DNA from 2 places in the Shewanella sp. 2_MG-2023 genome. Region 2 is predicted to be linked to the other one. Evidence: predicted binding sites of a transcription regulator. Region 2 holds the regulator's gene; the other holds the start of a gene.

Region 1 (4,445 bases), on a different contig from region 2:
CCCATATAAAGAGTTCATGATTATCTTTATAGCTTGAGAAAGAGGTTTATCATGATTAAGTTTAGCTAAATCTCTTTGCGCAGCGAGCTGAGCAATAAGTTTTGGTAAAATGGGATTATCACGACTAAATTGAGCCTCTAAAAAACCTGGGACAGTATGCTCCTTAAGTTGATTTTCCGCTTCTATTAATCCTTTGGGGTCGATTAAAAAAGTACGAATAATTGAAGGGTATAAACTCTTAAAATCGAGAACTAATACATCCTTATAAAAACCAGGAATAGAGTCCATCACATAACCACCTGGTGACTCTAAGCCATGACTTGTTGCTCTTGCAGGGGCAACATAGCCACTTCGATGTAAATGCGGAAGATAGAGATTATTAAAAGCAGCAACCGATGCTCCAACTCGGCCAAATTCTAATCCCGTCAACTTTGCTCTTTCTAAGGCAAAAGCCAATAATTGTGTTTTTTGAAAAATATCCCAAACCAGTCGGCAATCTGTCAGGTTATAAAAAGCGAGTGCTTTTTTGTCATTAGCAAATAAATGGCAAATCTCTTGCCCTCTATTTTCAACATGATCAATGGCTTTACCTTCTTCTAATAAATGCTGCGAGACATGTTCGAGTGAATATCGCTCAAATTGATAAAATGCCGCTTTTATCCAGTCAATACCATCCAAAACAACCCTTCCTGGTAAAGACAGCGTTTCTGGTCTGAATTTATCTTCAACTTTCCATGATAATTCTGTACCACCACGACCGATTAACAAAGGAATTCGATGATACTGACAACGCCTATATAGAAGTGCTAAATCAAAGGTAACCACTGCCCAGCCAATAATAATGTCAGGATCATATTCATTGAACCAATGAATTAACTGATGGATTAATGCCACTTCGTCATCAACCCATTGAATATATTCAACGCTATCATCAGACTCATTAATCTCATCAGCGTCAAAATCAGGTCGACCAAGCATAATGACTTTTTTATATAAGGGGCTTTGATTATCAAGTGCTGATTGAGAGCCATATAATCCAACTGAGTACAACTCTCCAGATGGGCTGCATTCAAAATCCAGTGAAATCATTGATAATGGAATGGCTAAATCTGCCTTTCTTGTTTTGAATGCTGCATAGCATGCTAGTGGGTCATTCGAATGGCTAGCACTTGCAAAAGTAGCCCCCTCAGTCAGTGATAAAGGTGTTTCTGCATTGCTTGAGTCAGCAGAAACAATGAACTCTGCATCTAACGCAATAAATCGCTCAATAAGATAACGTTGCTCTGCCCTTATATCGGCTTCATAGATCTCGATTCCTGCATCATTGGCAATTCTGAGCAATTGCTTCTGTACTGTCGTTGACTTTAAATAGATGCATGAAACAGCTTGATGCTTAAAGTTTTTTAAACTGATAGGCTCAATACGTATACCTGAATTGAAATGACCGAGAATCAATTCACTGTCACTTTGTTTACAAAAACAGATAACTTCAGCTTGTTCTAGTTCAATGAGTGCCGGTCCTGTTTCTGTTTTTATATAATATTGCAGCATTAATCGGCCGTGACGATAAGTCGCATGTCTAGTCAGCACCCTTCCTTTGATCGAAAGTAAAGCATCATTGTTAGTTTTAGTGCTAGTGCTAGTGCTAGTATCAGTGCCTATTGAATTTTGTATTGTCATCTACAATGTTGCCCTGAAATCGTCTGTTTATGCATGATTAACCTATCGTTGGGGCAAATAAGTATTTTCAGTTAACTAAATAAACTTATCTTTACCACTAAATTACTTACCTGTGTCGCTAAAGACGCTATAAACGTTCGATTATTTATTCCGAACATTTAAAATCACTGTTATTATGTACAGCATATACCAGCAAATAAAGAATTAGTAAGTAAAGATTACTAATGGGCCATACATGTTAACGGATCATATTAAAACTCAGATCCGCACTATCTATAAAGATATTGCGACTGCGATGCCAAATTTTCGTTCTCGTAGAGAGCAAAACTACATGGTGGCTGAAATATCTAAAACATTAGCTGGTGATTATGATAAACATCGCAGGATCATGGTTTGTGAAGCTGGTACCGGTATTGGTAAATCTCTTTCTTATATCTTAGGTACTATTCCACTTGCATTAGCCAGCAAGAAAAAAGTATGTATTGCCACCGCAACTGTGGCCCTTCAAGAACAATTATTGCACAAAGACCTGCCCTTCTTTTTACAGCAATCAGGTGTCGACTTTAAATTTGGTCTCGTAAAAGGAAGACAGCGCTACGTTTGCCTAGCAAAACTTGCAGCAATGATTGGTCCAGAAGACACATCACAATTAGCAATGTGGCAAACCAAACCTGACCAAAGCCAAATTGACTTACTAAAAGTACTGCATCAAGATTTTCAGGCAGGTAAATGGAATGGCGAAATTGATACTTTAGAGCAACCATTACCAGACTTCTTATGGCAACAAATCTGTTGTGACAAGCACAGCTGCCATCGTCAAATGTCCAGTCACCACAACTGTCCATTTCATAAAGCGCGCGAAGACGTCGAAACTTGGGACGTATTAATTGTAAACCACAGTCTATTATTTGCTGACTTAGAGCTTGGCGGCGGGGTGATTTTACCTGAGCCTGAAGATATGTTTTACGTTATTGATGAAGCCCATCACCTGCCAACCGTTGCCAGAGACTTTTCCAGTGCGCAAGCCACACTAAGAGGAGCCAGTGACTGGTTAGAAAAAGCCTCGAAAACTTGCTCAAAACTGCAAAATCAACTTAAAACGACTCATATCATTGCGCCAGTACAAGCCATGCTTGACCATATTGGCGATTTAGTGACTCAACTTAATCAAGTGGCGCATTTTTGCGATACGCAGCCTAAATTATTTGCGAACCCAGAAACTCGATTACGTTTTGAAAATGGCAAATTACCAGAGTCATTACTAATACAGGCCGAAAATTTAGCGACCACCTCAAATCTAGCCGTCAAACAGTTTAACAAAATTCAATCTGTGCTCAGTGAAGCCATTAAAGATGGTGAATTGCCTAAGCATCAATCTGAAGCCGTTCTCTCAGAAGCGGGATTTATCCTGCAGCGACTTGAGAACTTAAGTAAGCTTTGGAAAATGTTAGCTAAAGAGGATTCGAAAAAAGGTGCTCCGATGGCACGTTGGGCAGAATTAATTACCGGAAAACAACAGGATTACTTATTCTGCGCCTCCCCTATTGAAGTTGGCTTTATGCTTGAACACATGCTGTGGCAAAAAGCAGCGGGGGTCGTATTATGTAGTGCAACGCTTCGAGCATTAAATAATTTCAATCATTTTGCTCATCAAGTTGGTCTATCCCTTAATGATGGCAGTCGCTTCTTAGCACTACTATCGCCATTTGATTACGAAAATAATGCCACTTTATTTATCCCACAGATGAATAACGAGCCAACAGAAGATGCCTATACTGACGAACTAGCTGAACAAATCATTGCACTAGTTGAAGATGAAATGGCGACATTGGTTTTATTTGCCTCATATTGGCAAATGGAAAAGGTCACAGATCAAGTCAGTGGCAAAATACCTAAAGAGCAACTTTTTGTTCAAGGAACCATGCCAAGACAACAAATATTGCAACAACACAAACAACGCTGCGATGAAGGTAAACCAAGCATAATTTTTGGTACTGGCAGTTTCTCAGAAGGGTTAGATTTACCGGGAGATTATTTAACTAACTTAATCGTGACTAAATTGCCGTTTGCGGTGCCAACCTCACCCGTTGAACAAGCACATGCTGAATACATAAAGAGTAAAGGTGGCAATCCATTCCTGCAGCTAACTATTCCAGATGCTTCACGCAAATTAATCCAGAGTTGTGGTAGATTACTCCGTAAAGAAGATGACTATGGTCGCGTAACCATTTTAGATAGACGTCTTATTACTAAGCGTTATGGCAAATCATTACTTGATGCCCTTCCGCCATTTCGTAAAGTTATAGAATAGGTAATTATTTGGAATTCTTGTTAGATCCAAGCCACTGGGTAATCTTGGCCGTTATTGGTCTTGTGGCCGGTTTTATTGATGCTGTAGTGGGTGGTGGTGGATTATTATCTATTCCTGCATTATTAACAATGGGAATACCGCCCCATTTAGCACTTGGTACCAATAAACTAGCAGCTTGCTTTGGTTCAATGACTGCTGGGTATACTTATTATAAGCAACAGCTTATTAACTTAAGATTTTGGCGAACCGCCTTTATCGCGACTTTTTTCGGTGCAATTTTAGGTAGTATTTTTGTATATCTTATAGATGCTGCTTGGCTCGAGAAAATCTTACCTTTAGTTATTATCAGTATCGCCATCTATACCTTATTTAGCCCCAAAGCAATGGGCGAGAATCTAAAAGCCGCTCCGATGACATCCCCATGCAAACAAAAACAAACTGCTCAAGGTGTACT
Region 2 (4,445 bases):
GATATTGGTCATCACTTTATTGGCAAGTGTGTTAACCGCAGGCGTTAACCAAGTCGGTTTTTGCTCAGGATCTTGAGCAATTTCTTCACGCCAGTCTGGCGCTTGTTGGTTCAAGAATTGTTGTACGTTAATGGGTTCGCCAAAATTGACATAACCTTGACCAAAATTACCTAACTTACGTAATGCACCAAATACCTGCCACACCGATTCTTTTTGCTTCTTCTTACCGCTTAACTCTTTATGGTAAGTCGACACTTCCATCACGTGATCGTAACCCAAATACACAGGCACCAATGTCACTGGACGCTCGATACCACGCAAAACACTGTTCACAGTCATCGCTAGCATGCCCGTTTTTGGCGCTAGTAAACGACCTGTACGTGAGCGACCACCTTCAGTGAAGTACTCAACTGAATAACCTTTGGCAAATAATTGATCTAAATATTCTCTGAATACGGCGGTATATAATTTATTGCCGTTGAAACTACGACGAATAAAGAACGCACCACCACGACGGAACATTGGCCCCGCAGGCCAAAAGTTTAAGTTAATTCCGGCAGCAATGTGCGGTGGTACCATGCCTTGATAATAAAGGATGTAAGACAGTAATAAGTAATCCATATGGCTACGATGACATGGCACATAGACAATTTCATGGCCGTCATGGTGTAGCTTTCTGACTTTTTCGGCGCTTTTAATACTGATACCACTGTATAACTTATTCCATAACCAAGTTAAAAAGCGCTCAGCAATGCGGATCAAGTTATCAGAATAATCAGCGGCAATTTCATCGAGGTATTCAATGGCTTTTTCGCGCGCTTTTTCTTCAGATATCTTTTTATTCGCCGCTTCTTCTTGAATCGCTTTAGTAATAGATTCTGACTTAAGTAACGAGTTGAACATCGCTTGGCGGTTTGGCAGTTGCGGTCCTGTCATCACTTTACGTTGACGTCTGAAATGGACTCGTGCCACGCGGATGAGTTTATGGGCAATACTGACATCCGTACCATGCTCATCAGCCATGTAACGTAATGACATTGCATTAGAGAATTGAATAAAGTTATGGCGACCTAAAAACAGGATCATTAACCACTTACGCAGCCAAGTCGGGTTTTCGCGCTCAAACACGGCAGCGGTCATGGTGTCATCTTCCTTACCAGGAATACGTCCCCAATAAAGACTAACAGGCACCAACTGAATATCTAACTCTTTATTCTTTTGATGTAATTCGAGTAGTTTGGTGAAATTGGCGACAAATTTCTCACCACTGTGGCGCTTGCCAAACAGCGGCTTTCGTCCTTCAACACAGACAATTCTTGGGGTATTTAAACCATCAACATCCAGTCTTTCATAAGGACTTGGTAAGCCAAACTTAGCCGACATTTCATGCAAAGCAGCAATGTCACTCAGCGACTCTGTCTTCATGACATAGACCACTGGCTTTTCTGGATCTAGATTTAAGTCAGCGAACGGATCTTCAGGCACAACAACACTGTGTACCATTAATTTCTGAATCCAACGCAACGATTTAGCAATGATAGAATCTGGTTTTAGCATGAGTATTCGCATTATCTACAACGATTTATTGCGCATAGGATACCAGAATCTAGATGGGATTCACTAACCTGCTTATCTGTATTTAACAATTGAGCAGCAATATGAAGACCATTAGCTGAAAATAATTAAGCAATTCCAACGCTGATTTATGCTGGACGAAATGCATCAACAGTACTGTATAAATATACTGTATCGACCTAAAATCTCTCTGTTAAGTACTAATATTAAAATTAGTGCCAATAAAAAACATACATAACCAAAAACAACTAAGATAATGATTTACAACAACTAAAATACAATGTCAGATAATAAAAACAACAATAAACCAGCAGATAGCATAAATTTCATTGGTTAATACTTGCGCGACCAAAGATACTGTATATAATGACAGTCACTGTATAAAAAAACAGGAATCAATATGAGACCTTTAACGCCACGACAAGCTGAAATTCTAGAACTAATTAAATGTAATATTGCTGAGACAGGTATGCCACCGACTCGTGCAGAAATTGCCACTAGATTAGGCTTTAAAAGTGCTAACGCTGCCGAAGAACATTTAAAGGCGCTGGCGAAGAAAGGCTGTATCGAAATTATTCCTGGTACTTCACGCGGAATCCGCATGATTCAGGAAGAAGAGGAAGTTGAAGAAGGCCTCCCTCTTATCGGACAAGTTGCAGCAGGTGAACCTATTCTTGCGCTGGAACATGTTGAACAATACTTCCAAGTTGATCCTGAAATGTTCAAACCAAATGCTAATTTCTTACTACGAGTTCGTGGCGACAGTATGAAAGACATTGGCATTATTGAAGGTGACCTATTAGCTGTTCACAAAATGCAGCAAGCTAAAAATGGTCAAGTGGTCGTCGCTCGCGTAGATGATGACGTCACAGTTAAACGTTTTGAAAAGAAAGGCAACGTTGTTTATCTGCACGCAGAAAATGAACAATATTCGCCGATTAAAGTAGATTTAACATGCCAGAGCCTGACAATTGAAGGGCTTGCAGTTGGCGTTATCCGAAATGGAGGTTGGTTATGAACACATTATTAGGTAATGCACCACGTCATCCAGGCTTATGGGTCGATATGACATCAACAACTGCGCCAGTTAAACAAGGCATTGAAACTAAGCAAAGTGCCAACCAAGGCTTAACTGAGTTAACCCAGTTGTGCAGCCATTTGGCCATTTTAAGCCAGCAAGGTCGTTGGATTGTACTGATTAATCCTCCGCATATTGGCTATAAACAAATATTGGCTAACGCTAACGTTCGCATGGATCGTGTTTTACTTGTTCACACTAAAGATGAAGTAGAAACGCTTTGGGCGATGGAAAAAGCACTAACAAGTGGTACTTCCAGTGCCGTTATTACTTGGACTACACCACTAGATGCGCGTGATAATCGACGCATTCAATTGGTTGCTAAAAGCGCATTAGCACAAGGTGTCATCATTGAAGATGTAAATACTCACTTACATGATGAACATATGGGTGCCAATACTTCTGTAACACCAACAAGCTTAAATTTATCTGCTTTTCACTAAACAAATCTCTCTTTAAAAAGCCCTTCATTTATGTGAAGGGCTTTTTTTTGCGCCTTTTTTCAGCAAATTAGATGATAAAGTGATCTTGATCAATATTTAATCTCCAAGTAATGTAGTTAACAAGAGAGTAACAATTTGCTGTCACTCTTGAGTTTATAAAATGATAAAAAGCTACAAAACGCTGTAAAGATTGTGCTGGTACCATGCGGTATAGAAAGCCTTGAATAAAAAGCGTCAATTTAAGAATTGAAAAGTTCAGTATTAGGTACAAGTGTGGCCACCATAAACCAATAGAATAATCGAGTATTGATACTCGCAGCCACCGTGTACTTTGAAGTGATCAAACTTTTTCGGGAATAGAGAAGTTTGCATAGAGCAGAGTATTACTGTGTGACTTTTCCTTGTTGTTATTGCAAATCGCAATTGGCAGAGGAGTGGTCTTGTGAAGCGATTGTTGTATGGATTAATGGTGCTGCTATTTGCAGTACCGCTTGCGGCGGCTGATATGCCGCTTAACATGACGCAAGGCGTAACAGAAATCAGTGGCAAGGTTTATGACCTCCACATGATTATTCTATATATCTGTTGTGCTATCGGTGTTGTGGTCTTTGGGATCATGATTTACTCAATGATCTACCACAGAAAATCAAAAGGCGCAGTGCCGGCTGATTTTCATGACAGTACCAAGGTCGAAATAGCATGGACAATCGTGCCATTTATCATCCTTATTGGTATGGCAATTCCTGCCACTAAAACTCTGATTGCTATGGAAGATCCTAGCGATGCAGATTTAACCATTAAAGTGACTGGCTCTCAGTGGAAATGGCATTACAGCTATTTCAACGAAGATGTCGAGTTTTTTAGTTTACTCTCAACGCCTGCAGAGCAAATCCAAGGCTCTGCGGAAAAGACTGAAACTTACTTATTAGAAGTCGATAAACCTCTCGTATTACCTATTAATCGTAAAGTTCGATTCTTGATGACCAGTGATGATGTTATTCACTCATGGTGGGTACCTGCATTTGCGGTTAAAAAAGATGCTAACCCTGGTTTCATTAATGAAGCATGGACAAAAATCGATAAAATCGGCACCTATCGTGGCCAATGTGCTGAGTTGTGCGGCAAAGATCACGGCTTTATGCCAATCGTGGTTGAAGCCGTTTCCGAAGCTGATTATGAGCAATGGCTGCTTGACCAAAAGCAGCTAGCCGTAGATGCCAAAGCTGCAGCTGAAGCTTCACTTTCACAAACACTCACATATGACGAGTTAATGGCTCAAGGTGAGCAAGTCTATATGGGCGTTTGCGCCGCATGTCACCAACCAAACGGTGCAGGTCTCCCTGGTGTAT

What was found. The regulator LexA, encoded in region 2, represses DNA repair genes until DNA is damaged. The targets are predictions, from matches to a motif close to TACTGTATNNNNATACAGTA.
Region 1: a site for LexA is predicted at 1,846-1,865, ahead of dinG (ATP-dependent DNA helicase DinG). Genes of this name have one in related genera too.

What each region holds. Positions count from the first base shown of each region.
Region 1 is NZ_JAUOSO010000011.1:159,566-164,010, forward strand. Features, by position in the region: gene Q4600_RS12730 (DNA polymerase II) at 1-1,680, opposite strand, end outside; gene dinG (ATP-dependent DNA helicase DinG) at 1,916-3,991, shown strand; gene Q4600_RS12740 (TSUP family transporter) at 4,000-4,445, shown strand, end outside.
Region 2 is NZ_JAUOSO010000010.1:13,103-17,547, forward strand. Features, by position in the region: gene plsB (glycerol-3-phosphate 1-O-acyltransferase PlsB) at 1-1,557, opposite strand, end outside; gene lexA (transcriptional repressor LexA) at 1,976-2,593, shown strand; gene Q4600_RS11275 (cell division inhibitor SulA) at 2,590-3,096, shown strand; gene coxB (cytochrome c oxidase subunit II) at 3,539-4,445, shown strand, end outside.